Regions from separate parts of the Streptomyces sp. NPDC057702 genome, predicted to be linked through region 1. Evidence: riboswitches for the same ligand, from Rfam matches in the RefSeq annotation. Region 1 holds a riboswitch; each other region holds the start of a gene.
The links. A riboswitch is a leader RNA that binds a small molecule or an ion and turns the genes downstream of it on or off. The one in region 1 is predicted to bind cobalamin.

Region 1 (9,984 bases):
AATCCGACTCCGTTCACGGTGCGTGTGTTGCGGTCCTACGGCGTAACGGCACGTGCCGTGCCGTACGAACGGGCTGATCGTGCAGCATGCGGCGATCTCATGTCAACGGCACGTGCCGTGCCGATGGGTTAGCGTGGGTGGGTGACAACTGCTCCCCAACCCCCGCCAGGCGGTCGCCCCGACCGCACCCAGGCCGTGCTCCAGGCCACGCTCGACCTCGCCCAGGAGGTCGGCTACGCCAAGCTCAGCATCGAGGCCATCACCGCGCGCGCCGGCGTCGGCAAGCACACCGTGTACCGGCGCTGGCCCTCCAAGGGCGCCGTCTTCCTGGACGCCCTGCTGTCCACCCTCCAGACCGACCTCAGCTATCCCGACACCGGCGACATCGTGGCCGACCTGCGCACCCAGATGAACGCCTCGCGATCACTGCTGAGCACGGGCTCGTTCGGGCCGCTGTACGCCGCGCTCGTCGGTGAGGCCCAGCACGACCCCGCCATCGCGCAGGCCCTGCACGACCGGTGGATCAAGCCACTGACGGACGGCACCCGCACGCGCCTGCGCGCGGCCCAGGAGGCGGGCCAACTGAGGTCGGACATCGACCTGGACACGGTGATCGCCCTGCTCTACGGCCCGATGTACTACCGCTTCCTCCTCATCCCCGGCCCCTACGACGCCGCCTTCGTCGACGCCGTCCTGGAGGTCGCGTTCGCCGGGCTGCGCCCGACGGTCTGAGCCCGCTGCCCCCCGGCGGCGGGGTCGAGGCGGCGGCCGGTGACAGGCCGCCGCCACACCCGACCGCCCGGGGTGGCGCCGCGCGCGCCCGGCGAGCCGGGCCGGCCCACCCGCGTGCCGGCAGGGCGCCCACCCGCACCAGCCCCGGGGCCGTGCGGGTGGGCGCCCGTCTGGCAGGCTGCCCCCGTGATCATCAGACGCGCGCAGGAGAAGGACCTTCCCAGCTTCCTGGGGCTGGCGGCCCAGGTCGAGCACTGGTTCGGACCGATGGTGGACGACCCCGGCTTCCACCGCGCCCTGACCGAGCACATCCACCGTTCGGCCGCGCTGGTGGCCACCCCAGCGCGGCCCGAGGCCGGGCCCGACGCCCCGCGCGACGCGGAGTCCGGCGCGGGCCCCGGCCCCGGAGTGGACCTCCTCGGCGGGCTGCTGTTCGGCGGCCAGGCCCCGACCTACCACGTGCACTGGCTGGTGGTCTCGGCCCAGGCGCGCGGGGGCGGCGTGGGGCAGGCGCTGATGGCCGAGGCCGTCCGTCGGTTCGGCCGCGAGCCGGGCCACATCGAGGTCGTCACCTTCGGCGCGGACCATCCGGGCGCCGTGACCAGCGGTGCCCGTGTCTTCTACGAGCGCCTTGGCTTCACCCCGGCGGAACCCGCCGAACCAGGCCCCGAAGGTGGCTCGCGACAGGTCTACCGACGGGCCGTCAACTGAGCGGAGTGGTTCGGTCCAGAAGGGTCTGGACTTACTAGGACGTCCAACTATATCGTCGTGACCAAGGCCCGCGGTGTCAGGGAAGCCGGTGCGATTCCGGCGCGGTCCCGCCACTGTGACCGGGGAGTGCGTGCTCAGGGAGCCGAACGCCACTGGTGGACGAGGTGTCCATCGGGAAGGCGGAGGGCGCGCGTTGATCCGGGAGTCAGGATACCGGCCGCGGGATGTTCCGTGTTTTCCACGAGGATGGAGCAGACACGCATGGCACCGGTCCCTACCCGTGACCCAGGCGAACCGACGGAGCGGGTGGCGTAGACACGCCCTCCTCTGACGCTCCGTGACGGCTCTTCGGCCTTCGCGTCCCACGGCACAGCCAGCGCGCCCGCCCCACCGGGTGGCGCCTTCGGCCTGCCGTGCCATCCCGGTTCCCACCTGACGAGAGCAGGCTCTCATGGTTCACGAACTCACCCACTTCGTCGGCGGCGCACCCACCCCGGGCACCTCCGGGCTCTTCGCCGACGTGTACGACCCGAACACCGGCTCCGTGCGAGCCCGCGTCCCGCTGGCCGGGCGCGCCGAGACCGAGGCGGCCATCGCGGACGCCGAGGAGGCCCAGCGGGAGTGGGCGGAGTGGAACCCGCAGCGGCGCGCGCGGGTGCTCCTCAGGTTCCTGCGACTGGTCGACGACGAGCGCGACGCGCTGGCCCGTACGCTCTCCGCCGAGCACGGCAAGACCGTGGCCGACGCGCACGGGGACATCCAACGCGGCCTGGACGTCGTGGAGTTCGCCGCCGGCATCCCCCACCTGCTCAAGGGAGAGTTCACCGACAACGCGGGCACCGGCATCGACGTGCACTCCCTACGCGCGCCGCTCGGCGTCACCGCCGGCATCACACCGTTCAACTTTCCCGCGATGATCCCGCTGTGGAAGGCGGCCCCGGCCATCGCCTGCGGCAACTCCTTCATCCTCAAACCCTCCGAACGCACCCCCTCCGTCCCGCTGCGCATCGCCGAACTCTTCCTGGAGGCGGGCCTCCCGCCGGGCGTGCTGAACGTCGTCCACGGCGGCGAGGAAGCGGTGAACACCCTCCTGGAGGACCCGCGCGTACAGGCCCTCGGCTTCGTCGGGTCCACCCCGATCGCCGCGAAGGTGTACGCCACCGCCGCCGCCCACGGCAAGCGCGCCCAGTGCTTCGGCGGCGCCAAGAACCACATGATCGTGATGCCCGACGCCGATCTCGACCAGGCCGCCGACGCGTTGATCGGCGCCGGCTACGGGTCGGCGGGCGAGCGGTGCATGGCGATCTCGGTGGCCGTACCCGTCGGCGAGGAGACCGCCGACGCGCTCGTGGCCCGGCTGCGGGAGCGTATCGGTGCCCTGCGGATCGGCCGCTCCGACGACCCCGAGGCCGACTTCGGCCCGCTGGTCAGCCGTGACGCCCTGGACCGGGTGCGCCGCTACGTCGACATCGGCGTCAACGAGGGCGCCGAACTCGTGGTCGACGGACGCGAGGTCACCCTCCCCGGGCACGAGGACGGGTTCTTCGTCGGTGCCACCCTCTTCGACCGGGTCAGCCCGCGCATGCGGATCTACCGCGAGGAGATCTTCGGCCCGGTCGTGACCGTCGTCCGCGCGGCCGACTACGCGGAGGCGTTGCGACTGCCCAGCGAACACGCCCTCGGCAACGGTGTCGCGCTGTTCACCCGCGACGGCGACACCGCGCGCGACTTCACCCGCCGGGTCAACACCGGCATGGTCGGCGTCAACGTGCCGATCCCGGTGCCCGTGGCGTACCACACCTTCGGTGGCTGGAAGCGGTCCGGCTTCGGCGACCTGAACCAGCACGGGCCCGACTCCGTCCGCTTCTACACCCGTACCAAGACCGTCACCTCGCGCTGGCCCTCTGGGGTCAAGGAGGGCGCGAGCTTCACCCTCCCGACGATGGGATGAGCACGGTGACCGGCGCACTCACCAAGGACCAACTCGCCCTGGCCGAGGTCACCCTGGACTTCGCCGAGGAGCACCTGGCCCCGCACGCCCTGGCCTGGGACCGCGACAAGCACTTCCCCGTCGACGTGCTCCGCGCGGCGGCGGCCCTGGGGCTGGGCGGCGTCTACGTCCGCGAGGAGGCGGGCGGCTCCGCCCTCAGCCGCGCCGACGGCGCACTCGTCTTCGAGGCCCTGGCCACCGGCTGCCCCACCATCGCCGCGTACCTGTCCATCCACAACATGGTCGGCTGGATGATCGACCGCTACGGCGACGAGCGGCAGCGCGAGCGCTGGCTGCCCTCGCTGTGCAGCGCCGCGTCCCTGGGCAGTTACTGCCTGACCGAACCCGGGGCCGGCTCGGACGCGGCGGCGCTGACCACCCGGGCCGAGCGCGACGGCGACCACTACGTCCTGACCGGCGTCAAGCAGTTCGTCTCCGGCGCCGGCGCCAGCCACGTCTACCTCGTGATGGCCCGCACCGGCGCCCCCGGGGCCGGCGGAATCAGCGCGTTCGTCGTCGAACGGGACGACGCCGGGCTCTCCTTCGGGCCCAACGAACCCAAGATGGGCTGGAACGCCCAGCCCACCCGACAGGTCGTCCTGGACGGCGTACGCGTGCCGGCGGACCGCCTCCTGGGCGCCGAGGGCGACGGCTTCCGCATCGCCATGAACGGACTCAACGGCGGCCGGATCGGCATCGCCGCCTGCTCGCTGGGCGGCGCCCAAAGTGCCCTGCACCGCAGCCTGGCCTACCTCACCGACCGGCAGGCGTTCGGCAAGCCCCTCGTGGAGGCCCAGGCCCTCCAGTTCCGGCTGGCCGACATGGCCACCGAGCTCGCCGCCGCCCGCGCCCTGGTCCGCGAGGCCGCCGCCGCGCTCGACCGGGGCGACGCCACCGCGCCGCACCAGTGCGCGATGGCCAAGCGGTTCGCCACCGACACCGGCTACTCGGTCGCCGACCGGGCCCTGCAACTACACGGCGGCTACGGCTACCTGAGCGAGTACGGCGTCGAGAAGATCGTCCGCGACCTGCGGGTCCACCAGATCCTGGAAGGAACCAACGAGATCATGCGCGTGATCGTGGCGCGAGAACTGACCGGAGCACGGCGATGAGCACAGCCGACGACAGCGTCCTGCTACGCCGGGAAGGGCGCGTGGCCCACCTCGTCCTCAACCGCCCGCAGGCCATCAACGCCCTGACCCACCCCATGGTGCGCGCCATCGACGCCGCCCTGACCGCCTGGGCACAGGACCCCGGGGTCGAGACGGTCGTCCTCACCGGCGCCGGCGAGCGCGGCCTGTGCGCGGGCGGCGACATCCGGGCCATCTACCAGGACGCCCGCCAGGGTGGCGACGCCTCGCGGGCCTTCTGGCGGGACGAGTACCGCCTCAACGCCCGTATCGCCCGCTACCCCAAGCCGTACGTCGCGATCATGGACGGCATCGTGATGGGCGGCGGCGTCGGTGTCTCCGCCCACGGCAGCTCGCGCGTGGTCACCGAACACTCCCGGGTCGCCATGCCCGAGACCGGCATCGGCTTCGCCCCCGACGTCGGCGGTACCCACCTGCTCGGCCTGGCGCCCGGCGAACTCGGCACCCACCTGGCCCTGACCGGCACCCCGGTGTCGGCGGGCGACGCGCTCCGGTGCGGCCTGGCCGACCACTTCGTCCCGCGCGTCGCGCTGCCCGCGCTGCTGGCCGACCTGGCGCGACACCCCGTACGCGACGCCCTCGCCCGGCACGTCCAACCAGCGCCGGCCGGTCAACTGGACGCGGCGCGCGCCTGGATCGACGCGTGCTACCAGGCCCCGACCGTGGAGGAGATCATCGCCGAACTCCTCGCCCACGGCGCGCCCGAGGCCAGGGAAGCCGCCGAGACGCTGCTGGCCAGGTCGCCCACCGCGCTGAAGGTGACCCTGACGGCGATCCGTCGGGCGCGCCGCCTGGGCTCCCTGGAGGCGGTGCTCGACCAGGAGTACCGCGCCTCGTGCGCCGCCCTGACCTCGCACGACCTGGTGGAGGGCATTCGCGCGCAGGTCATCGACAAGGACCGGGCGCCGCACTGGCGCCCCGGCACGCTCGCCGAGGTCAGTGACGCGCACGTGGCCCGCTACTTCGCCCCGCCCGGCGACCAGGAACCACGCCTGGCGGCCGACGCCCCGACCGTGGAGGTGCCGTGGTGAGCGGCCAGGGCGACACGACCGGCGACCGGCACCGCGAGCCGCCCGCCGGCGGCGCCGGGGGGAGCGGTGGCGCGGGCGATCTGGCCGGCGCCCGGGACATCGCGTTCGTCGGGCTCGGCCACATGGGTGGCCCGATGGCCGCCAACCTGGTGCGGGCCGGCCACCGGGTGCGCGGCTTCGACCTGTCGGCCGCGAGCCTGGCCGCCGCGGCCGAGGCCGGCGTGCGGCCCGCCGCGTCCGCGGCCGAGGCGGCGGCCACGGCACAGGTGGTCATCACCATGCTGCCGGCCGGCCGTCACGTCCTGGCCCTCTACCAGGAGGAGGGCCTCCTCGCGGCGGCCCGGCCCGGCACGCTCTTCCTCGACTGCTCCACCATCGACGTCACCGACGCCCGCCGCGCCCACCAGGCGGCCGGCGCCGCGGGCCACCGCGCGCTCGACGCCCCGGTGTCGGGTGGCGTGGTGGGCGCCGAGGCGGGCTCCCTGACCTTCATGGTCGGTGGCGGGGAAGAGGAGTTCGCCGCCGCCCAGCCGCTGCTGGCCGCCATGGGAGGGAAGGTGGTGCACTGCGGTGCGGCGGGGGCCGGCCAGGCCGCGAAGATCTGCAACAACATGATCCTCGGCGTCTCGATGATCGCCGTCAGCGAGGCGTTCGTACTCGGCGAGAGCCTGGGCCTGAGCCACCAGGCCCTCTACGACGTGGCCGCCACCGCCTCCGGCCAGTGCTGGGCGCTGACCACCAACTGCCCCGTGCCGGGCCCGGTCCCCACCAGCCCGGCCAACCGCGACTACCGACCCGGCTTCGCGGCCCCTCTGATGGCCAAGGACCTGGGCCTGGCCGCCGACGCCCTGCGCGCGGCCGGCATCCCCGCCGAACTCGGTGTGCGTGCCGCCGAGTTGTACGCGGGTTACGCCGCCGACGGCGGAGCCGACCGGGACTTCTCCGGCATCGTCGAGACCCTCAGGAGGCGACCGGCCGACAGCGCCCCGCGCGCGGCGGAGCCGGCGACGAGCGGGCCCCACACCGACTCGGCTCACCCGGGCTCGGCGCACACCAACTCGGCCCACCCGGACACGCGCTACCCGGACGCGCACCACGAGGAGAGGAACGGGACATGACGGACCGCACCCACCCCACGGGCTCCGCAGGCCCCACCCACGCCGCCGAGCCCGCGTCCACCGCAGCCGCCCCGCCCGACGACCTCCCCGCGTACGAGACCGTACGTGTCGAGCGCATCCGCCGCGTGGCCCTGCTCACCCTGAACAGGCCGAAGGCGCTCAACGCGCTGAACCTGCGACTGATGACCGAGGTCGTCGACGCCACCACCCGGCTCGACCGGGACCCGGGCGTGGGGTGTGTCGTCATCACCGGATCGGCCAAGGCGTTCGCGGCGGGTGCCGACATCAAGGAGATGCGCCCACGGGGCTATCTGGACATGTACCTCAGCGACTGGTTCGCCGCCTGGGACCGTCTCGGGTCGCTGCGGACGCCCACCGTCGCGGCGGTCTCCGGATACGCCCTGGGTGGCGGCTGTGAGCTGGCCATGCTCTGCGACATCCTGCTCGCCGCCGACACGGCCGTCTTCGGACAGCCGGAGATCAAGCTCGGCGTCATCCCCGGCATCGGCGGCTCCCAGCGGCTGACCCGCGCGGTGGGCAAGGCCAAGGCCATGGAACTGTGTCTGACCGGCCGCACCATGGACGCGGAGGAGGCCGAACGGGCCGGCCTGGTCTCCCGCGTGGTACCCGCCACGGAACTGCTGACCGAGGCCCTGGCCGTCGCCGAGACGGTGGCCGGGATGTCGGCACCGGTGGCGATGATGGCCAAGGAGGCGGTCGCCCGATCCTTCGAGACGACGCTGGCGGAGGGCGTCAGGTTCGAACGCCGCCTGTTCCACGCGGTGTTCGCCACCGAGGACCAGAAGGAGGGCATGGCCGCCTTCGTGGACAAGCGACCACCCGCGTTCCGCCACCGCTGAACGGGGCGGCTCCGGGGCCCGCCCTCCGGGGCGGGATGGGTGAGCGCCGGCCTTGGCGCCCTTCGCCTCACATGGTCACGACCGGGTCCGGATCCGGTTCGCCGGTGATGCCCGAACTCTCCGGCCCACACCCGCCCCCGTGGCCTACGCCCGCCGTGAGGCAGGCGCCCGCGTGTGCCGTACGGCGTGACCCGGCTCGTCGGCCGGAGGAGTTCGACGGGCCGGGTCGCGCCGAGGGTGGGGCGCCCGTATCCGGTGACAGGCTCGCGCGCCAGTGGCCGGGCGGACCGGGGTGTGGGAGCACGCGCCCCCGTGGCGCCCGAGGCAGGGTGTGACGCCGTGCGCTCACGTCGTGCCGGAACGGGGTATGAGCCATGCGCCTTGTTACGTTCCCATCATGTGCCCATCGCGGCACCACCATGCGTGGCCGAGACAGTGACGGCCATGAACACGAGCTTGCTCACGGGCACGAGCCCGCGACCGCGACGGCGGGCACCCGCCGTCCTGCTGGCCCTGGCGGCCTCCGCCACCCTGGCCGTCCCCGGCGCGGCAGCCGCCCACCAGCCGACCGGGACCACCGCCCCCGCCTCGTCGATCCGCTGGGGCGCCTGCCCCAAGGGCGACCCGCCCTACCCCGACCCCAGCCCCAGGGCCCGGTGCGCGACGGTCAAGGTCCCCCTGGACTGGTCGAAGCCGAAGGGGCCCACGATCGGCCTCTTCGTGGCCCGTTACCAGGCCACCGACCCCGCGCGGCGGATCGGCGTGCTGACGTCCAACCCGGGCGGCCCGGGTGCGCCCGGCGCCGACGAGGCGCTGTACGCGGACGACCCCGTCAGCGGCTACGACCCCGCCATGCTCCGACGCTTCGACATGATCGGCTTCGACCCGCGCGGCATCGGCCACAGCCAGGGCGCCCGCTGCGACGACTCGATCACCGACGCGCTGCCCACCCGCCCGCGCGACACGGCCGACTTCGCGCGGCTCCGCACCCTGAACGGCAGGCTGGCCGACAGCTGTCTGCGGCGGACCGGGCCGCTCGCCGCGCACATGGACGGCGAGAGCGTGGCGCGCGACATGGACGCCATCCGCACCGCCCTGGGCGAACGCCAGATCAGCTTCATCGGCCACTCCTACGGCACCTTCCTCGGAGAGCGCTACGCCCGCCTGTTCCCGGCGAACCTGCGCGCGCTGGCCCTGGACAGCGCGATGGACCCGAGCCGGCCGAGCGCGGAGCGCTATCTCACGGACGGCAGCGTCACCACCGAGAAGACCCTGAAGCGGCTCGCGACCTGGTGCGCCAAGAACGCCTCCTGCGCACTCCGGGGCAGGAACGTCACGGCCGTCACCGACGAACTCTTCGCCCGCGCCGACGCCGGCACCCTCCGCGAGCCGGGCCCGGACGGGCCGACATCGGCCACGGTCGACGCCGACGCGCTGGCCAACTTCCTCACCTTCGCGCTCGGCAAGGGCAGCCAGCCGGAGGCGGCGCGGCAGTTGGCCGCCCTGCACTCCGGCACGGGCGAGGTCTACCTGACTCCCGCCGGCATCAACGTCGACAGCCAACTCGTGCTGTGCCGGGACTACGACTTCCGCATCCGCGACTTCGCCCAGTACCAGGCCATGTTGCGGCGGGTCGCCCAGGCCGCCCCCCACGTGCGCTACAACGCCCAGGCCCTGGACACCGTCCTCGGCTGTCAGGGTTGGACCATGCCGCCCAAGCCCCGACCCGCCCAGGCGGCGGGCGACCTGCCACCGGTCCTGGTGGCCAACGCCACCCACGACCTGGCCACCCCGCTGCCGGGCGCGCGCCGCATGGCCCGCGCCTTCCCGAAGGCCACCCTGCGCACGGTGGACGTCGTGGGGCACTGGCTCTACCGCAGGGGCGCGACCGAGTCGACGATGCGCGCGATCGACACGTACCTGACCCACCCCCGGGGCTAAGCCCCACCTACCCCAGCCGGGCCCGGACGCCGTGACGTCCGGGCCCGGCCCCGTGCCACCCGGCTCACCCTGGACCCCGGCGAGGTGTCGCGCGCTCGGACCCGGCCGACCTGACCGGCGTCGAGAGCGGCCGGCACGCGACCAGGCGCACGCGAGCACGCGAGACCGCCGCCCCCCACGGGCGAGGGTGAGCGCGGGAAAGAAGCGGGAGTGCCGTAGCATCCAGCGCCGGGCGTGGGGCGCGAGACCGTCACCGCCGACACGGCGTCGCGGAGCGAGTGACGGAGGCCGGACGCCGGGGCCGACGCGAACAGGGAACGAGGGGGAGACGCCGTGCGGGGTGCCGAGGGTGTGCGGATGGCCACGGACGAGGCGGGGGAGGGCAGGCCGCGAGGGGCCGGGCGCAACCGCCCGGCGCGGACCAGCGCCTACTTCGCGCTCGCCAGCTTC
Region 2 (9,984 bases), on a different contig from region 1:
AGCAGGAAGCGACGCCGGTCGGCCTTGGTCTCCAGCCGGTCGAGCTTCTCCACCTCGTCGATCCACCGGAAGCAGAACTGCGCCTTCTCGCGGATGGAGGGGATGTTCTCGACGGCGTCGAAGGCCGCGGCGCGGTCCTCCGGGTCGGGGAGGTAGGTGTCCAGCAGCGTCAGGTAGAACTGGACGTGCACGGCCTCCTCGAACAACTGCCGCGACAGGTACAGCCGCGCCTCGGGCGAGTTGATGTGCTTGTACAGCGTGAGCACGAGGTTGTTGGCCACGATGGAGTCACCCGTGGCGAAGAAGGCGACCAGCCGGCCGATCATGTGCTGCTCGCCCGGCGAGAGCTTGGCCAGGTCGGCGACGTCGGAGTTGAGGTCCACCTCCTCGACGGTCCAGGTGTTCTTGATCGCGTCGCGGTAGCGGTCGTAGAACTCCGGGTAGCGCATCGGCCGAAGGGTCAGTTCGAAGCCCGGGTCGAGCAGGTTCTTCCGCTGCCTGACCGCCTCGTCGGCGGGTCGGGCGGCGTCAGGGGTGGCGCTGGTGGCCGGGGTGGTGGCCGGGCTGGTCACTGGCATGCCTCGCAGGATTCGGGGTTCTCGAGAGAGCAGGCGACCGCGTCGGCTTCGGCGGGCGTCTGCTGGGCGGGTACGGGGGCACTGGCCGCCGCCTCGCCACCGCGCGCCGACTGGGCGATGCGGGTGGCCGGGCGCGAGCGCAGGTAGTACGTGGTCTTGATGCCGCGCTTCCAGGCGTACGCGTACATCGAGCTGAGCTTGCCGATGGTGGGCGAGGCCATGAAGAGGTTGAGCGACTGGCTCTGGTCCAGGTACGGCGTGCGGTCGGCCGCCATGTCGATCAGGGCGCGCTGCGGGACCTCCCAGGCCGTGCGGTACAGGTCGCGCACCTCCTGGGGGACCCAGCCGAAGTCCTGGATCGAACCGTTGGCCTCGCGCAGCGCGTCGCGGGACTGCGCGTCCCACACGCCCAGCTTCTTCAGGTCCTCCACCAGATAGCCGTTGACCTGGAGGAACTCGCCGCTGAGCGTCTCGCGCTTGAAGAGGTTGGAGACCTGCGGCTCGATGCACTCGTACACGCCGGCGATCGAGGCGATGGTCGCGGTCGGCGCGATGGCCAGCAGCAGCGAGTTGCGCATGCCGGTCCTCGCGATCCGCGCGCGCAGCGCGTCCCAGCGCTCGGGCCAGTGCGCGGCGGCGCTCGGGTAGTGGTCCGGGTGCAGCACGCCGCGCGCGGTGCGGGTCGCCTCCCAGGCCGGGTGCGGGCCGACGGGGGCCTGCCCGTCGGCGCCCCCGCCCGGGCGCTCGGCCAGGTCGGCGGAGGCCTCGTACGCCGCGAGCATGATCCGCTCGGACAGTCGGGTGGACAGCTCGGCGGCGCGCGGCGAGTCGAACGGCAGCCGCAGCCGGAAGAAGACGTCCTGCAGGCCCATGACGCCCAGGCCCACCGGCCGCCAGCGGGCGTTGGAGGTGCCGGCCTGCTCGGTCGGGTAGAAGTTGATGTCCACCACGCGGTCGAGGAAGGTGACCGCGGTGTGCACCGTGCTGTCCAGCTTCGCCCAGTCGACGGCGTCCAGCGGGTCGGCCAGGGACGCGGGGTCCACGTCCTCGCGCAGGTGCGCGGCGAGGTTGACCGAGCCGAGGTTGCACACCGCCGTCTCGCCGTCGTCGGTGACCTCAAGGATCTCGGTGCACAGGTTGGACGAGTGGATGACCGCGCCGGGCTCGGCGGTCTGGTTGGCGGTGCGGTTGGCGGCGTCCTTGAAGGTCATCCAGCCGTTGCCGGTCTGCGCGAGGGTGCGCATCATCCGCGCGTACAGTGTCCGGGCGGGCACCGTCTTGCTGGCTCTGCCCGCGGCCTCGGCGGCCCGGTAGGCGGCGTCGAACTCCTCGCCCCACAGGTCCACCAGGTCCGGCGCGTCGGCCGGGGAGAACAGCGACCAGTCCTCGTCCGCCTCGACGCGGCGCATGAACTCGTCCGGAATCCAGTGCGCGAGGTTCAGGTTGTGCGTACGCCGCGCCTCCTCGCCGGTGTTGTCCCGCAGTTCGAGGAACTCCTCGATGTCCGCGTGCCAGGTCTCCAGGTAGACGCAGGCCGCGCCCTTGCGCCGGCCGCCCTGGTTGACCGCGGCGACCGAGGCGTCCAGCGTGCGCAGGAAGGGGACGATGCCGTTGGAGTGGCCGTTGGTGCCACGGATCAGCGAACCACGGGACCGGATGCGCGAGTACGACAGGCCGATGCCGCCGGCGTGCTTGGACAGCCGCGCGACCTGGTGGTACCGGTCGTAGATCGAGTCCAGCTCGTCCAGCGGCGAGTCCAGCAGGTAGCAGGAGGACATCTGCGGGTGCCGGGTGCCGGAGTTGAAGAGCGTGGGCGAGCTGGGCAGGTACGCCAGCGAACTGGTCAGCCGGTACAGCTCGCTGACGTCGGCCAGCGCCCGCGCGGACCCCGCCTCGGCCAGACCACAGGCCACCCGCAGCAGGAAGTGCTGCGGGGTCTCGATGACCTGGCGGGTGATCGGGTGGCGCAGCAGGTAGCGGCTGTGCAGGGTCCGCAGGCCGAAGTAGCCGAAGCGGTCGTCGGCGCGACCCACGCCGTGCCCGTGCTGGGGCGCGTTCGTCCTCTTCAGCAGCGCGTCCAGGGCCGCGGCGTGGGCCCGGACGAAGTCCGCCGTCTCGTCCGCGATCAGCCCCTCGCGGTGCCCGACGGCCACCGACGTGGAGAAGGACACCGCGCCCTGCCCGGCGGCCTCCTCCGCGATGGCCCGGGTCAGCAGCCGCGCGGCCAGCCGCGAGTACTGCGGTTCCTCGGCGATCAGACCGGCCGCCGCCTCGGTCGCGAGCGACCGCAACTCCGCCTCGTCAGAACCGGGATGGCGGCCCCGCAACGCGGCGGCGGCGACCTTTCCGGGGTCGGTGGCGGGCAGGTCGGCGGTGAGGTCGGTCAGGACGCGCAACAGCGCGGTACCGGCTCCCTCGACCGCTGACTCTGAGACGGACTCGCGTGAAACGGGGTCCGCTGGCGCGATGGTCACGTGTGGCTCTCCCTCGCTCGGCAGGGGGCCACGCGGGAGAGGCGGAAGGCGCGCACGGGCGGGCCGCGACCTGAAGGTCGGGCCTGTCACGCGGCGTCCACCGGCCCAACCCGCGGGGCCCGGACGTTTGCGACGCCCAGGGCCGGCAAGCGTGTCCGGCCGTGGGCGCGCTGTCGGCAGGTCCTCGGACTAGCGGCGCGCAAAACGGCACACGTACACCGTTGCGGGACAGTTCCGGATTCGCACCGGATTCCCCTGCGGCGACAGCGAGCACGAGCATACATCTTGTGTCGGCAGCCGCGTGTCCCCCCACATCTTGTGTCGCGGGCGAGGAAAAGCCGTACGGATGTGCTAACCGATCGAGGGGTGTGCGGGCCCGTCGAGCCTGTCATGAAGGGCCGGACGGCTCGGCCGCGCACCCGGGGATTGGTGGCTTGTCACAGTCCCCGGCGTGTTGACGCCCCTCGCGACGCGGAGTTGGGTGCGGCGCACGCCGCCCGTGGACGGCGACGGACATCACCAGTCGAAGGGGTGGGAAACGGATGCGGAGCATCAGGCGAAGAACACGGCGCGCGGTGGCGGGTGCGCTGGGTGCCTGGCTGGCCGTCGGACTGCTGCCGGGCGCGGCGGCGGCCGTCGGACCCGGTGGCGCGGAGCGTGGCGCGGCCGGACGGACCGGCGTGGAGCGTGCCGTCGGGAAGCGCGGCGGCGGCGAACGTGTCGGTGCGGCCGGGCGGGTCGGTGGGGGACGGGAGGCCGGGCGGTTCGCCGCGGGGCGGACGGAGCGGGTCGGCCTGGCCCACGACGGCGCCCAGTTGAACCGCGACGCGCACGGCTACGCCCTGCGCGCCGACGGCCGGTCGCTGATCTTCACGACCGAGGCCGACCACGTGGTGCCCGGCGACACCGACGGCCGCGCGGACACCTTCGTACGCGACCTCGACAGCGGCCACGTCGAGCGGCTGGACCTCATCGGCTCCCAGTGGGAGGTCGTCGAACTGTCGGCCAGCGCGGACGGCAGGTTCCTGGCCTTCGCGGCCCGGCGCACCGAGGCCCCGCCGGACGAACTGCCCGAGGAGGACCTGTTCCTGCACGACCGCCACACCCACCGCACCGAGCCGCTGCTGCCGACCAGTCCGGACCCCGGCAAGGGCCTGCAGATGGTGGAGATCAGCGCCAACGGTCGCACCGTGGTGTTCCAGTCCGTCCGTCCCGACCTGGTGCCCGGCGACACCAACGGAGTCGCCGACATCTTCGCGTACGACCGCTGGCAGGGGAGCGTGCGGCGGGCCAACGTCTACAGCGACGGCACGCAGGCGCCGCGCGCGGCCACCCAGCCGGTGGTCAGCGGGGACGGGCGGCGCGTCGGGTTCATCTCCCGCACCCCGGTGGGCGACCCGCGTCCGGGCCCGGCGCGCGGGCCGGCGGCGCCGTCGGCGACCCCGCAGGCGTCGGGATCGGCGAAGCCCCCGGAGTCGGTGGAGCCCCCGGGGCCCTCGGGGTCGCGTAAGCCGCGCTTCGAACCGCTGTACGTCCACGACCTGGACACCGGGAGGACCGTGGCCGCCAGCACGACATCCGATGGCACGGACGTCGGCGCCACGCGGGGCTCGCTCAGCGCGGACGGCCGCTTCGCGCTCTTCGCCTCGCGCTCGCACCTGGTGGTGCCGGGCGATGCCAACGGCGTCCACGACCTGTTCCTGCGCGACCTGGAGCGCGGCACGACCGAGCGCGTCAGCCTCACGCCCGGGGGCGGCGAGGCGAACGGGGAGAGCGTCTACGGCGTCCTGAGCCCCGACGGCCGCACGCTGCTGTTCACCTCCGACGCGAGCAACCTGGTCCCGGGGGACACCAACGAGGTGGCCGACCTCTTCGCCCGCGACCTGCGGACCGGCGCGGTCGAGCGGCTCACCATACGCGCCGACGGCACCCAGTCGAGCACGGCGCCGGAGGAGTACGCCGGCGCCGTGCTGACCGACGCCGAGGCGCGTCAGGTGGTCTTCGTCTCCGCCGACGACCACCTGGTGCCCGGCGACACGAACGCGGTCAGTGACCTGTTCGCCCGCCACCGGGGCGACTGAGGCCCGCGGAGGCCGGGCGCCCCGACCGGGTCGGCCGGATCGGGCGCCCGGCCATGGCGCGGGCGCGGCGGGTGGGGTGTGGCGTGCCCGGTGGGGCTGGTGGTGCGGCCGGTGTGGCTGGTGGTGTGGTGGGCCCGGTAGGTCGGCGTGCCGGGTGGGGCGGTGCGCTCGGTGGGGCGGCGTGCCCGGTGGGCTCAGCAGCAGCGGAAGCCGCTGCGGGGGTCCGCCTCGCGTTCGTCCATCCGCCGCCGCTCGAACTCGGCGCGGCTGGCGGGCTCGGTGTCGGGATGTTGGCTTCGGGTGTGCGCGACGTACCGGTCGTACGTCCCCTCGCCGGTGAACTCGCGTACGTAGTGGCGCACGCGGCGGCCCCAGTGCGCGGCCCGGCTCGTGGTGCGGGTGATCATCGCGATCGGTTCCCTTCGCGGAGGTGGTGGGAAAGGGGGCGGAGGGTGCCGGGGGCGGCGGTGTCCGGCTGGGGCGCCGCCCCCGGCGCGCGGGCTCCGCTACGAGGAGCGGTCCGCCTCCGGTGTGCGGTCGGGCCCGCCGCTCGCGGCGGCCGCCTCGGCCAGCTCGCGCTTCTCCTCGCGGGTGGGTACGAGGCCGGCCGGCGCGACGATCCGCGACTCCACGTACGGCGCCTCGTGCAGTCGGGCGGTCTCCGGGTGACGGATGGCGCGCACGCAGGTGCGGGCCGCGTCCAGGAGGACGATCACCACGAGGACGGCCAGCAGCGCGGAGAGCACGCCGTCCACCGTCGAGTTGGTGACGACGGTGTGCATCTCGTCCATGTTCTTCGCGGGCGGCAGGACCTTGTCCGCGTCGATGGCGTCCTGGTAGCGGTCGCGCTGGCTGAAGAAGCCCACCCGCGGGTCGTCCGAGAAGATCTTCTGCCAGCTCGCGGTCAGGGTCACCACCACGTCCCACACCAGCGGAACCGCCGTCACCCAGGCCCACTTGAGCCGCCCAGACTTGACCAGCAGCGTGGTGCACACCGCCAACGCCACGGCGGCCAGCAGCTGGTTGGCGATGCCGAAGATCGGGAAGAGCTGGTTGACGCCGCCCAGCGGGTCGTGGACGCCCACCCACAGGAAGTAGCCCCACAGGGCGACCACGAGGGCGCTGCACAGCCAGATGCCGGGCTTCCAACTCACGTCACGGAAGGGCTTGTACACGTTGCCCAACATGTCCTGGAGCATGAACCGCCCGACCCGGGTGCCCGCGTCCAGGGCGGTCAGGATGAACAGCGCCTCGAACATGATCGCGAAGTGGTACCAGAACGCCCGCATGCTGTCGCCGCCGAACACGTCGGAGAAGATCTCCGACACCCCCACGGCCAGGGTGGGCGCGCCACCGGTCCGCGAGAGCAGCGAACTCTCCTCCACGGCCTTGGCCGCGGCGGCGAGTTGGTCGGGCGAGATGCTGTACCCGAGCCCGGCGACCGCGTCCGACGCGGACCGCACGCTGTCACCGACCACGCCCGCCGGCGCGTTCATCGCGAAGAACAGGCCCGGGTCGATGATGGACGCCGCCACCATCGCCATGACGGCCACGAACGACTCCATCAGCATGGCGCCGTAGCCGATCATCCGGACCTGGGTCTCCTTCTCGATCATCTTCGGCGTGGTGCCGGAGGCGATGAGTGCGTGGAACCCGGAGAGCGCACCGCAGGCGATGGTGATGAACACGAAGGGGAACAGCGACCCGGCGAACACCGGCCCGTCGCCGCGCCCCGCGAAGTCGGTGACCGCGTCCATCTTGAGCGTCGGCAGCGTGCACACGACCCCGACGGCGAGCAGGCCGATGGTGCCGATCTTCATGAAGGTGGACAGGTAGTCGCGCGGCGCCAGCAGCATCCACACCGGCAGCACCGACGCGATGAACCCGTACGCCACCATCCAGAGCACCAGCGTGCTGTGGTCCAGGGTGAACGCGTCGGCCCACGAGGACTCGGCGACCCAGTTGCCGCCGACGATGGCCAGCAGCAGCAGGACGAGGCCGATGAGTGAGACCTCGGTGACCCGGCCGGGCCGCAGCACGCGCAGGTAGAAGCCCATGCCCAGCGCGATGGGGATGGTCATCGCGATGGAGAAGGTGCCCCAGGGCGACTCGGCCAGCGCGTTGACCACGATCAGGGCCAGCACCGCGAGCAGGATGATCATGATGATGAACACGGACAGCAGCGCCGCCGCGCCGCCGATCGGACCGATCTCCTCGCGCGCCATCTGTCCGAGCGACTTGCCGTCCCGGCGGGTGGAGAAGAACAGCGTCACCATGTCCTGCACGGCGCCCGCGAAGATCACGCCGACCACGATCCAGATGGTGCCCGGCAGGTATCCCATCTGCGCGGCCAACACCGGGCCGACCAGCGGGCCCGCGCCCGCGATCGCGGCGAAGTGGTGTCCGAGCAGCACTCGGCGGTCGGTCGGGTGGAAGTCGACGCCGTCGTTGCGCCGCTCGGCCGGGGTGGCCCGCGTCTTGTCGGCGCGCAGCACCTTGGTGGCGATGAAACGCGAGTAGAAGCGGTACGCGATGGCGTACGAGCCCAGCGCCGCCATCACCAGCCAGGCGGCGGAGACCTCCTCGCCCCGGGACAGGGCGAGCACGGCCCAGCCGAGGGCGCCGGCGAGCGCGACGGCCGTCCATATGAGGACGGAGCGGGGGGACACGGCTCTTCTCGTGGGTGTGCTCACCGGGTGTGCCCTCCGTCGATCCGAGTCGAGGCCGCCGCGCGTGCGGCGCCCGTCGGCGTGGTGGCCGTCAGCGTGGTCGCGGGGGCGGCGGGCGCGGGGGCGGTGGCCGGCCGCGCCGCCGGGCTCGTCGCCGCCCCGTCGGCCCAGGTCAGAGGTCGTGGCCGGCGGGCCACGAGGGTGGCGCGGCCGGTTGGCTGGTCGCCTGGTGTGGTCTGGACCAATTTCTCGCGAGCTCGTACGATCGCCTTCATCTGGTTCAACTCCGCTTCCCCACGCCTGCGATGGGACCCGACCGTGCTCGACATCGTGGTGGTACTGCGGGCTGAGGATGTCCCTCGTGGCGTCCGTTCCGTCCGCAACCGGAACGCACAGACGCCTCTCGTCCTCACCGACACCGGATCATCCTTCCCTGTGGCCTCACACGTCACGCGTGCACCAGATGCGGCGGTCCGGACCCGAACCACGCGCCCTCTGGAGCCCGCCGGACCGTCCTCTCCGTTCGCTCGTGCCGCACGCGCCGGGCGGCAGGCGGAAATCCTCGCGCGGTTGACCATGAGATGGGAAGCCTTGGCCCGCCCCCACTCCGGGACCGGCGGCCGACACTCCGGCGCCCGGCCCGCGACGCCGGCAGACGCCGGGTGTGGCGCGATACCTGGCCGAAAAGCAGCCGTCGGGCCGACGCGGTCTTGCCTTGTCGGAGTGGTGCGTGCAAGGCGTCGCGTGGCGGGGGAGGTGGTCGGGTCCGGCCACCGCGGGCCGCGAACCGACCACTCTTGACCAACCCTTTGCCCTGTCCGGCGGCCGATGACCGACGATCGATCCAGCGCCGCGGCAGCTCGCGGGGGTCGCGAGGCGTGCGCGGCAGGGGCCACCCCCGTGTCGCGCGACCCGTCGCCGCGTACCGGAGGGAACGGGTCCGCGCCACCCAGTGGACCCCCGCCGTTCCGCTGCCGCCGCGCGTGACGTATCACGGTGTCGTGCACCCCCGCGCGGCCCCGCCCGCCGACGATGCCGCCCGCGGCGCGTTCCCCCGAGAAAGGACCGCACGCCCATGCCCGAGACCGCCCCGACCGCATCGACGTCCGCCACGCCCCCGCCCGGCGCGCCGCCGTGGGGCACCGTCGTGATCTCTCCGCACTTCGACGACGCCGTGCTGTCGCTGGCGGCCGTGCTCCCCCAGCTACGTGGCCCGGTCGTGGTCGTCACGGCCTACGGCGGGGCGCCCGGACCCGAGGCCACCGTCTCGGAATGGGACGACATGTGCGGGTTCACCACGCCGCACGAGGCCCACGCGGCCCGCGTGGTCGAGGACGCGCAGGCCCTTGCCCTGGTCGGGGTCGCGCAGGTCACGCTGCCGCACCCGGACGGCCCGTACGGTGGCGCGGACCAGCTCGGCCACCTCGACCAGTGGTTGCGCGACCTTCCGCTGGACACCGAGGTACTCGCCCCGATGGGCACCCGGCAGGCCCACCACGCGCTGGTACGCGAGCAGGTGTTGGCCACCCGTGCCGCGCAGGGCGCCGCGACGCCGCTGATCTACGCCGACCTGCCCTACACCGGACACACCCCGGGCTGGCACACCGACGGGGCCGAGGCGGCGCTCGCGGCGGAGCCCGAGCGCGGCGAGTCCTACCGTGACCTGGCCGAACGCTTCCGCCTCAGCCCGCGCTGGGAGGTGCGGCTGGACGACGAACAGTGGGCCGCCAAGCGCCTGGCCGTGCAGTGCTACGGCTCCCAGCTCGCTCCGCTCGGCGTCGGTCACGGGCTGTTCCTGTCCCGGACGGGGCCGCTGCGCACCGAGCGGGTGTGGGCCCTGGAACCCCGCACGGCGCCCGCCGCGTAGCGGGGGCACGGTGGCGAGTGGGCGCCCGGACGCGGGGCGGGCCCCGACGGCGCCGGCCGGCCCGAGCCCGCTGGTCGGGCTCGGGCGCGGGCGGTCAGTCCGTGGGGCGACGCAGGCGGGCGACGAACTTGTACCGGTCGCCCCGGTAGACCGAGCGCACCCATTCCACGGGCTCACCGTTGTCATCCAGCGAGTGGCGGGAGAGCATCAGCATGGGCAGCCCGACGTCCGTGCCGAGCAGCCCCGCCTCGCGCGGGGTGGCCAGCGAGGTCTCGATGGTCTCCTCGGCCTCGGCCAGGCGCACGTCGTAGACCT
Region 3 (9,984 bases), on a different contig from region 1:
CCCGCGCACGGACTGGGAGATCTGGCACGAGATGCGGCACGCGGGTCGGCCGGCTCTCGCCGGGCTGGGCTACGGCGACTACGGCATCCATCCGGCGACGTACGTCACGCGACCGCCGGCGTCGGGTGGCGGTCCGTCGTGGGGCGTCCTGCGCTACACCACCGACCGCTCCTACCATCTCGCCAGGGTCCCCTTCGGCAAGCGGTACGACGACGCGAACCGCGCGGCCGTCAAGAGCCTCACCGGCCTTACGGACTTCCGGGGAGCGGCGGCGAGCGCGGGGGAGCGGTGGTTGTGCGCCCGCGCGCGGGGCGCCGAATCCCCCGGCAACCACTCCACCTGGAACAGGGCCGGAAACATTCAGCACATGGCGTTCGTGGCCACCAGCCTCGGTGGGTGAGCGGGGCCGACGCGAGGGCCGCGACCGTGTCGACCCCGGCCCCCGCGCGTGCGGGGTGCACGGCCCGGCCGGCGGCGAGGGGCGCCGCGCGCCGCCTCCCGCCGGGTGCGTCGCCCACCCCACCCCTCACCAGGGAAGTCCGCTGACCGCCGGGGGCCCGCCACGAGCTCGCCAGCGCCCTCCCGTGACGCCCGGGCGTATCGACGGACACGTCCCCGACCTCGCACGCCCGCCCCTCGTTCGTACGCTCGTTCTGGCTGAATCCGGCACTCCGCAACTTCCGCCATCTGCGTCACACTTGGCTCGTACGACACGTGCGCCACCCCTGCCACCCTTGCGGTGGCCCGTGATCGGGAGGCTCGGGCATGTTGCCAGATGTGACGTCGGGCGGAGCGGGGACCACCGCACGGCCGGAGCGCGAGCGGCGCTCGGCCGATCGGGTGGCGTTACGGGCCGACGCGAGGGCCGCCGTGCCGGATGCTGTGGCCGCGTTGGTGGTGACGGCGGCCGTGTTCGTGTTCCTCTACGTTCGCATGGACTCGGGGGCCTCGGCCACCGTCGCCGTGATGCCGTTCATGGACGACTCCCGCACGTACTGGATGTACCTGCTCAGTCAGGCGTTCGGCTGGTCGGGACTGTTGTGGGCGTGGGGCACGGTCATGCTGGGGCTGGTGTTGTCCGGTCCGGGCCCCGCGCGGCTGCCGGTCTCCCGGCAGACGTTCGAGCGCTGGCACCGCACCACGAGCCTGACCACCATGGCCCTGATGGCCGCGCACGCGATCATGTTCGCGGCGGAACTCGTACGGTACGAGACCGAGTTGGGGTGGGCCTCGCGGCTGTGGGCCGGGTTCGCGGACAGCTTCGTGCCCGGCTGGTACGACTCCGGGACCGGGCGCACCGCCATCCCGATCGGCCAGGGCGCCCTCTACCTCGCCGTCCCGCTGGGCCTGCTGTTCTACGTGCGGCACCGCATCGGGGCGAACACCTGGCGGCGCCTGCACCGGTTCGTGATCGTCGTGTACGTGCTGAGCGTGTGGCACACGCTGCTGTACGGCACCAACGTCTGGTACGACGAGTGGCCGCGCACCGTGCTGTGGCTGCTGCAACTGCCCATCGCCGCGCTGTTCCTGTGGCGGCTGCTGCGGCCCGCCCGGCGGGCCGAGCGGTTGGGGAGGCCGGACCAGCGGGCGGGATTCCCTCGGCCGGGCTGGGTGGGGCGGGCCGCGGGCCGGGTCGTGCTCGGCGCGGTGGCCGTCACCGTCGTCGGCGTGATCGCCGTCGTCGTCTCGGGCCACGACGGCGGACGCCCCCGGCCGGCCGATCCGCCGGTCACGGTCCCGCACGAGAAGGAGGGGACGTCCTAGCCCGCCCCCTCCCCGCCTGACGCCGTCGCGTGGGCGCCGGGGCTACCCCTCCCGCACCGCCCGCAGGATCAGGCGTTGGGCGTCGTGGTCGTAGGGGCGTCCGTCGAAGTCGCCGAAGAGCTCTGTGCGGGTGAATCCCGCCTCCCGGGCGAGTTGGCGCAGTTCGACGGCGCTGTAGACGAACCACTCCAGGGCGGCCCGGGTGACGCGGTCGCCCCGGACCAGGACCCAGTCGCTGCGCAGGCGGGCCCAGTCGTCCAGGACCGTGTCGGTCTGGACGAGGAGGTCCTCGCCGCGTCGTACCACCTTGGGTGGGGTGACCCGGCTGGCCAGGAGTTCCTTGCCGGCCAGGTCCAGCAGGAGGGTGCCGCCGGGGGCCAGGCTCTCGTACATGGTGCGCAGGGCCCGCGCGTTGTCGGCGGGGTCCTCGAAGTAGCCGAAGGAGGTGAACATGTTGAGGACGACATCGAAGGCGCCGGGCCGCTGGTACGCGCGGATGTCGGCCTCCACGTACGTGACGGGCGCGCCGGCCTCGGCGGAGTGGGCGCGGGCCCGCTCCAGCATGGCCGGGCTGCGGTCCACGCCGGTCACCCGGTAGCCGCGGCGGGCCAGCGGGACGGTGAAGACGCCCGGCCCGCAGCACAGGTCGAGCACCCGTGCCCCGTCGGGCAGGGCCAGCAGCGGGGACTCGTCCAGGAGCCGCTCGGCCTGGGTGAAGCGCTGGTCGGAGAAGAGGAAGTCGTAGAACTCGGTCCAGAAGTCATCGTCCTGGAATCCGCCCGTGTGTGTCATGGGACTCGGGTGCTCCTTCGGTGTCGCCGGGGTGGGTGGGGGGCCGTGCCGCGCGGTCGCGCAGGGCGAGCAGCAGCGGGGGGAGGAGCAGACACTGGGCCGCGGCCAGCAGCCAGAAGGTGCCGGTGTCGCCGGCGCGTTCGCTCAGGCGGTAGAGCTGCCCGCCCAGCACGCCGCTCGCGCAGGCGCCCAGGCCCGCGGCGAGCCGCTGCTGGCCGAAGATCACGGCGTCGGAGCGGTCGCCACGGCGCAGCGCCTCCAGGTCGTTCTTGAGGAAGAGCACGATGTCGCCGAGGGTGATCAGCGCCCCGCCGGCCAGCAGCGCCGGCCGGTTCCCGATGGCCAGCACGGCCAGCCCCGCCGCCAGACACAGGAAGCCGAACGCCAGGGCCAGGGCGTAGGGCAGCGCGCGGATCAGACCGGAGGCCAGCGGCTGTACGACGATGACCAGCGTGAAGCACAGCAGTAGCACCAGGCTGTAGAACTCGCTTGAGGCCCGCTCGACCGCGTACACGGCCAGGTAGTGCTGGAAGTGGAAGTAGAGGTAGAAGGTCAGGGCGCAGGCGGCGAACGGCAGGATGGCCACACCGGCCAGCGGACTCCGCCGGGCCTCGGTGGCCGCCGCCCGCCGCTCGCCGTCCGGGGCGGGCAGCCGCGCGTGGCCGCAGGTGACCGCGGCGAACAGCGCGGTGACGGCGACGAAGAGCCAGCCGGGCGAGGAGAGGACGAACGGCCCGGCGATCAGCGGGCCCACGGCCATGCCGGCGTTCAGCGCCGCGTTGCCCACCGACAGGAACGCCGGGCGGCGCCGCTCGTCCACGCCGTGCACCAGGTACGCCTTGTTGGCCGGCAGGTACAGGGCGGCGCCGCAGCAGGTGAGGATCAGCGCGGCGACGGCCAACGGCGGCCAGCGCAACGCGAGGAGCAGGCCCACGAACCCGGCCGTGCGCACGACCAGCGCCCACAGCATGGTGCGGCGCAGGCCGACGCATTCGGCGAGCGCGCCGCCCACGATCCCGCCGGAGAACTGGACGAGGGAGGCGGCGGCCAGCACGACGCCGACCGTGCCCAGGCCCATGCCCAGCCGCTCGTGCAGGAAGACCGACATGAACGGCAGGACCATGAAGCTGCCGAGCGGGATCAGGAAGGAGCTCAGCAGCAGGAAGCGCAGGGGGGTGCTGAGCGAGGCCACCAGGGCGCGCGGGCCCTCGCGCGGGGGGTCACCCATCGTCGGCCGGGTTCCGGGCCGGGTCGGCGAAGGGCTCGGTGCGCACCCGCAGCGTGTTCGCGGCGGCCACGGCGCGGTGGGTGGCGAGTTCGGCCGTCTCGGCCTCGGCGTAGACGATGCCCGCGTAGCCGCGGCTGTCGGTCAGGTGCTCCAAGCGGTCGCCAGGGCGTCTGACGGGGTACCAGGTCGGCGAACCAGGCAGCTCCGCCAGCCGCTCCACCCCGCTGACCTCCGTGAACACTCCGGGGGCGGCCGGGTAGCCGAGCACGAAGGCGACGGCGGGGCCACCGGGCGGCTCGGCGTCCAGCAGGCTCGGGCGCCGACCCAGGGCCGCCTCGATCATGGCCTCGTACACGTTGAGGCCCAGGGCCCGGCACAGGCCCTCGCCGACCAGGGCACCCCCGATGCGCGGGTTGATCTCCACCACCTCGGGGCCGCTCGCGCCCAGCACGAACTCCAGGTGGGCGAAGCGGTCGGTGTACCCGATCGCCGCCAGCACCCGGCCCAGCCACTCCTCCAGCCCCGCCCGCTGGTCGGCGGGGAAGGCGACGGGGAAGGCGGTGATCTCCTCGCGGAAGTGGGGCTCGGCGGACATGAGCCGGCTGGAGACGCCGAGCAGCCGGGTGTGGCCGGCCCAGGTGAGTGTCTCGGCGCTGTAGACGGGGCCGCTGACGTACGGCTCGGCGAACAGGCGGCCCGTCAGCCGCCGCCCGGCGACCTCGGTCAGGGCCGCCTCCCAGGCGTGCTCGTCGCGCACCAGGTAGACGTTCTGACTGCCGGTGCCCGCCGTGTCCTTGAGGATGGCCGGCAGGCCCACCTCCGCCAGGAGCGCCGCCCGCGCCGCCGGCTCGCGCACGGCCGCACCGACCTCCACGGCCCGCCCGCGACTGAGCCCGGCCGCGTGCAGCCGGTTGCGTACGGCCGCCTTGTCGCGGGCCAGCCGCAGCACCGAGGCGTCCGGGCCGGGCAGGTCGAAGCGGGCGCTCAGCTCGGCGCCGACCAGGGTCCAGGTGTCGGTCGAGCTGATCAGGCCGCGCAGCCGGGGCAGCGTGGCCAGGTGGGCGGCCACCCGCTCGGTGTCGAAGGTGTCGATCTCCACGACGTCCAGGGCGCCGGCGGGCAGCCGCTCCAACTCGTACGCGTAGTACGTGGGGTCGCGGGTCAGCAGGCACAGCCGCTCGCCGAGCGCGTCGGCGGCGCGCACCAGGTGTCCCAGGCCGAAGGTGAGTGACTCCAGGCAGACCACGGTCATGCCGCCTGCTCCTTTGGGGGGGTGGGGCACGCGCCGCGGTTCCACGCCATCGTGGACCAGGGCATGCGCATCTCCTGCGGGTCGGTGACCTCGGCGGGCCGCAGGTCGGCCGGGTCCAGGGCCTCGGTGTGGCGGGCGAAGACGTCGTCGACGTAGCGGTGTCCGGTGTCGGCGGCGATGACCAGGTGCAGCCGGTCGGGGCGGCGGCGGGCGTCGTCGAGCGCGGCCAGGTAGGCGGCGCCGGTGGACAGCCCGGCGAAGACGGCGTGTTCGCGCAGCAGGGCGACGGCGCCGGACAGGGCGTGCCGGAAGTCCATCCAGTGGATGGCGTCGTACAGCTCGTGCCGGACGTTGTCGAAGACGATCGCGGAGCCGATGCCGGCGATGATGGCCCGCGGGTCGTGGTGGTCCTGGCTGCCGAAGGTGACGCTGCCGAACGGCTGCACCCCCACCAGGCGTACGCCCGGGTCGGCGCGGCGCAGGTGGGTGACGAGGCCGCCGGTGGAGGCGCCCGAGCCGACGCCGCCGACCACGGCCAGCGGCCGGTCGGGGAAGGCCGCCGCGAGCAGGTCGGCGACCTCGCGGTAGCCCAGGTAGTGGATGGCGTCGTGGTACTGGCGCATCCAGTGGACGTCGGGGCGTTCGGCGAGGATCTCGCGCACCCGCCGCACGCGCAGCTCCTGGTCGAGTCCCAGGTCGGCCGAGGGCGGCACCTGTTCCACGGTGGCGCCTAGGATCTCCAGTTGGGCGCGCGTGGTGGCGTCCACCGTGGTGGAGGCCACGATGTGGCAGCGCATGCCGTAGCGGTGACAGGCCAGCGCCAGGGCGTGCGCGTAGATGCCGCTGGAGCTGTCGACGAGCGTCTGGCCGGGGCGTACGGTGCCCCGGTCCAGGAGGTGGCGGACGGCCGCGAGCGCCGAGTAGATCTTCATCGACTCGAAGCGGATCAGAGCCGTGCCGTCGGTGAGGCGGACCAGGTCGGGGACCTTCAGGGCGTCGGCGATGTGGGGGTGGATCACCCGTAGCCTCCTTGGGCGAATGAGCACTGGTGACCGAGCGAGTGGAAGAAGGCGGACAGCTCGGACTTGGTGTCGGCGGGGGGTCGGCGGGCGAAGAGGTAGCCGATCAGGGAGCCGGTGTGGGCGACGAAGACCCCGTCGGCCCCGAACCGTTCGCGCTGGGCCAGCACACTGGCGAACGTCCGCTTGGGCAGCACCTGTTGGGAGAGCGTGGCGCTGGCGGTCGCGGCGCGCGCGACGGCGGCCGGGTCGGCGGTCTCGAAGCCCTTGAGGAGGTCGGTCAGGCACCGCTCGTACTCCGTCGCGCGCCGCGCGTAGTGCCCCAGCAGGCGCGCGGTGACGGCCGCGGTGTCCACGGTGCCGGGTTCGGTGACGAAGGCGGTGTGGAAGCCGATGTCCGCGCCGAGCCGGCGCACGACGCGGTGCCGCGCGCTCAGGTGCAGCGCGAACTCGTCCAGGAAGACGCTGTCGGCCCGCTCGATCGCCGCCAGCACGCGGGTCACCACGCGCTGGTCGTAGGGAAGGCCGAAGACGCGGAACAGGCAGCGCAGGGTCGCCACGATGTCGGCGGTCGAGCTGGCCATGCCCACGCCGACGCACAGTTCGGAGTGGGCGCTCCAGCGGCCCGGCGGCAGCCGCAGCCCGAAGTGGTCCAGGAACAGGCGCGCCGCCCGCGCGGCCTTCTCGCCCGGAAGCGGGGCCTGCGGCTGGTCGGCGCCCGGGGTGAAGTACACCCAGGAGTGGCGGTCCACGGGGAAGGAGACGAGCGCGATGTCGGGGGTGCCGCCGGCGCGTAGCGGCCCCTGGTAGAGCTCGCCCAGCGTGCCGTGGCAGACGCCGGCGGCGCGGTGGGGGCCGGGCGTCGCGCCGGGGCCCGGGGCGGGCGGAGTGGCCGGGGGTGGCGGGTCGGCCGGGGGTGGCGGTGGTGCGGGCCGGGGCCGGGGTGAGTGGGTCGCCGGCCGGTCCGGGCGCGGACTTCCGTGGCCGTGCACGCGTCCTCCCTCGTCATCCCGCGCCCCGAGCGCCGACTGGGAGGAAGCGACGGCCCCGGGCCAAGAGCCCGTCGAACCGTCTGTACCGCCGACCCAGTCCTCGAGGTCACCGTGCACGGCACGCGCGGGTGGCGCGTGCGCGGTTGGCAGGTCTTCGGACTCGTGGAACGACCTGCCGGACTTCCGACGGGCACCTACGGGCCGCCGCGCTCCGGGGCCGTCCGGGCCCGGTACGACGACGGCGTTCGTTCTCACTCACCGTTGCGGGACAGTCCCGGATTCCCACCGGGTTCCCTCTTGCGACGCGCCACGGCGAGCGTGGCGCGAACCAACTGCGCGTATCAGCGTAGGGGCGCTCGCGCTCCTTGCGACAGAGCGGGTTCGCGCCTTGTCCTGATGTGGCTGTCGTGTCCTGATGCGCGTGGTGTACGAGGGGTGTGAGGTGTGTTAGATGCGCGCGACGCTCGGCGACGGCCCGCGCTGCGGGTGGGGCGCGCGCGAGCGGGTCAGCGGTGGTGCGGGTCCCCGGGCCGGGGGCGAGTGTCGGGGGTCGAGGGTGGGGGCCTGGGTGTGGGGTGCGACGGGTGGGGTCGGTTCGCGCGGTGGCGGCGAACCCTTGGCGGAAGGCCGTTCATGATCGATAGTTGCGCGAGCACGATCGACAGGTGCGCGCGGTGGCGCACCCCGCGACCGCCCCGTTGGAGGCCCGCCCATGGAATCGCCCGCGCGTACCCGCGTCTCGGCCTACGCCATCGCCGTCGCGGACGGCCGGCTGTTGCTGACTCGGCTCTCCGCCGCCTCGCCCGTCTTCGCCCCGGGCCTGTGGCACCTGCCGGGCGGCGGGATCGACCCCGGTGAGCAACCGGCGCGGGCGTTGGCCCGCGAACTGCGCGAGGAGACCGGGCGGGAGCTGCTCGACGCGCGGTTGGTCGGCGCGCACAGCTACGCGGCGCACCGGCTCGGCGTCCGCTGGCACCTGGTGGGCCTCTTCTACGCCGTGACCCTGGCGCCCGGCCCGCTACGGGTGACCGAGGTGGACGGCGCGACGGCCGCGGTGGCCTGGCTGCCGCTGTCCGACCTGGACCCCGCGTCGCTGTCCCCGGCCGCCCGCGACGCCCTGCCCCTGCTCGACGCGACGGCTCCGCCCACCCTCGAACGCCACCCGTAGCGGTCGCGCGGACAGGTGCTCCGCGCTGCCCAGCTCCTCGCGCCCCGGGGCCGCGGCGAACGGAGCGCCGAGCGATCCACGGGCGAAGGTACGAGGCACCGGGCGGATGTCCGGCCCGCGTGCCCCTCCTGGTAGCGTGCCCGGCATGTCCGCTGCTTCGTGTGCGGCCGGTTGTGCCGCTGTGACCAGGACGTCCCGCTAGCGGCGGGGCGTTCGACTCACACCTTCCTCGACGTCCAGCCGCTTCGTGATCCATCCGGAGCGGCACGTTCGTGCTGCTCAGAGCTTCCTCTGAGCAACGGAGCACCTGATGTTCCCAGACATCCTCCCCTCACGCGGGCACAGCCCGTCCTCGGCACGCGCATGGCTGGTGCTGTGCGCGATGTCCATGTTGCAGTTCTTCATCGCGGTTGACGTGACCGTGGTCAACATCGCCCTGCCCTCGATCGGCGACGGCTTCGACGTCGACGGGCACACGCTGACCTGGGTCGTGGTCGGCTACACGGTCACCGGTGGCGGGTTGCTGGCGCTCGGTGGCCGGTTGAGCGATCTGCTCGGGCGGCGGCGCGTACTGCTGCTCGGCACCGGCCTGTTCGGCGCCGCTTCCCTGCTGGCCGGCCTGGCCCCCACGTTCTCGCTGCTGGTGGTCGCGCGCCTGCTGCAGGGTGCGGGCGAGGCTGTCGCGCTGCCTGCCGCGATGGCCACCATCGTCCTGATGTTCCCCGAAGGCCCGCGTCGGTCGCGGGCCCTGAGCGTGTGGGCGGCGGTGGCCAGTTGCGGTCTCGTGCTCGGTTTCGTGCTGTCCGGCGTCATCACCGCGCACCTGGGGTGGCGGTGGATCTTCCTGGTCTCGGTCCCGTTCATCGTGGTCGTGCTGCTGGCGGCCAGCTTCCTGATCGAGGGGGACCGGCCCGTGGCCGGGGAGGCCCCGCCGGTGGACCTGCCCGGTGCGCTGCTGCTGACCGCCTGTCCGCTGTTGTTCACCTTCGGCGTGGTCGAGGCCGGCGAGTCCGGCACGCCCGCCTGGGTGGTCCCGGGGGCACTGGCCGGGGCGGTGGCCGCCGGGGTCGGGTTCGTGCGGGTCGAGGCCCGCTCGCCCCACCCGCTGCTGCCGCCGCGCTTCTTCGCCCACCGCACGAGGGCGGCGGCCAACCTGGTCACGATGCTGCTGAGCGGCGCGTTGTCGACCTCGTTTCTGTTGTTCACCTTCTCTCTGCAGGGCCGGTTGGGCCTCGGCCCGCTCGGCGCGGGACTGATGATGCTGCCCCTGGCGGTCTCGTTGATCGTGTTCTCCCTGCTCGTGCCCCGGCTGCTGGGCCGCTGGGGGGCCCGCGCGTGTGTGCTGGCCGGCCTCGGGTTCACCGCGACGGCGATGGCCGTGATCGCGCTGGTCTCGGCCTCGCGGGCAGGCGGGGTGGCGATGGTTTTGGCCATGCTCCTGATCTCGGCCGGGATGGGGTTCGGCCTCGTGGGGCTCCAGTACATCGCGGTCAGCGGCGTCACCGACGAGGACGCCGGGATCGCCTCGGGCGTACAGCGCGCGGCTGACCAGCTGGGCGGTGCGACCGGGGTGGCGGTCTGTGTCGGGATCGGGTTCGCTCCGAGCCTGCACTCCCTCGATCCGTTCCTGGTCGCCACGCTGCTGGCCGTCGTGGGGCTCGTGATCGGCGCGGTCCTGGTCTGGCGCATGCCCGCGCCGGCTCCCGCCCCGGAGCCGCTGGAACAGACCGGGTGACCGTCGTCCCGCCGGGGTGCGCCGCCCTGATGGT

Region 2: another riboswitch for cobalamin. It lies ahead of ACFVFR_RS18180 (ribonucleoside-diphosphate reductase subunit alpha); the one in region 1 lies ahead of ACFVFR_RS05745 (CoA-acylating methylmalonate-semialdehyde dehydrogenase).
Region 3: another riboswitch for cobalamin. It lies ahead of ACFVFR_RS06530 (hypothetical protein); the one in region 1 lies ahead of ACFVFR_RS05745 (CoA-acylating methylmalonate-semialdehyde dehydrogenase).

Annotation. Positions count from the first base shown of each region.
Region 1 covers NZ_JBHVJC010000005.1:256,855-266,838, reverse strand. Annotated here, with positions in the region: gene ACFVFR_RS05755 (TetR/AcrR family transcriptional regulator) at 142-732, shown strand; gene ACFVFR_RS05750 (GNAT family N-acetyltransferase) at 919-1,443, shown strand; cobalamin riboswitch at 1,482-1,680, shown strand; gene ACFVFR_RS05745 (CoA-acylating methylmalonate-semialdehyde dehydrogenase) at 1,895-3,394, shown strand; gene ACFVFR_RS05740 (acyl-CoA dehydrogenase family protein) at 3,391-4,545, shown strand; gene ACFVFR_RS05735 (enoyl-CoA hydratase/isomerase family protein) at 4,542-5,615, shown strand; gene mmsB (3-hydroxyisobutyrate dehydrogenase) at 5,696-6,733, shown strand; gene ACFVFR_RS05725 (enoyl-CoA hydratase) at 6,730-7,593, shown strand; gene ACFVFR_RS05720 (alpha/beta fold hydrolase) at 8,038-9,534, shown strand; gene ACFVFR_RS05715 (DUF4190 domain-containing protein) at 9,892-9,984, shown strand, end outside.
Region 2 covers NZ_JBHVJC010000022.1:621-10,604, forward strand. Annotated here, with positions in the region: gene ACFVFR_RS18175 (ribonucleotide-diphosphate reductase subunit beta) at 1-578, opposite strand, end outside; gene ACFVFR_RS18180 (ribonucleoside-diphosphate reductase subunit alpha) at 569-3,052, opposite strand; cobalamin riboswitch at 3,210-3,349, opposite strand; gene ACFVFR_RS18185 (TolB family protein) at 3,628-5,133, shown strand; gene ACFVFR_RS18190 (YbdD/YjiX family protein) at 5,328-5,540, opposite strand; gene ACFVFR_RS18195 (carbon starvation CstA family protein) at 5,640-7,802, opposite strand; gene ACFVFR_RS18200 (PIG-L family deacetylase) at 8,878-9,669, shown strand; gene ACFVFR_RS18205 (GntR family transcriptional regulator) at 9,764-9,984, opposite strand, start outside.
Region 3 covers NZ_JBHVJC010000006.1:205,974-215,957, forward strand. Annotated here, with positions in the region: gene ACFVFR_RS06500 (beta family protein) at 1-400, shown strand, start outside; gene ACFVFR_RS06505 (ferric reductase-like transmembrane domain-containing protein) at 766-1,764, shown strand; gene ACFVFR_RS06510 (class I SAM-dependent methyltransferase) at 1,807-2,556, opposite strand; gene ACFVFR_RS06515 (MFS transporter) at 2,525-3,784, opposite strand; gene ACFVFR_RS06520 (ATP-grasp domain-containing protein) at 3,777-5,036, opposite strand; gene ACFVFR_RS06525 (cysteine synthase family protein) at 5,033-6,055, opposite strand; gene ACFVFR_RS06530 (hypothetical protein) at 6,052-7,047, opposite strand; cobalamin riboswitch at 7,175-7,395, opposite strand; gene ACFVFR_RS06535 (NUDIX hydrolase) at 7,760-8,215, shown strand; gene ACFVFR_RS06540 (MFS transporter) at 8,598-9,950, shown strand.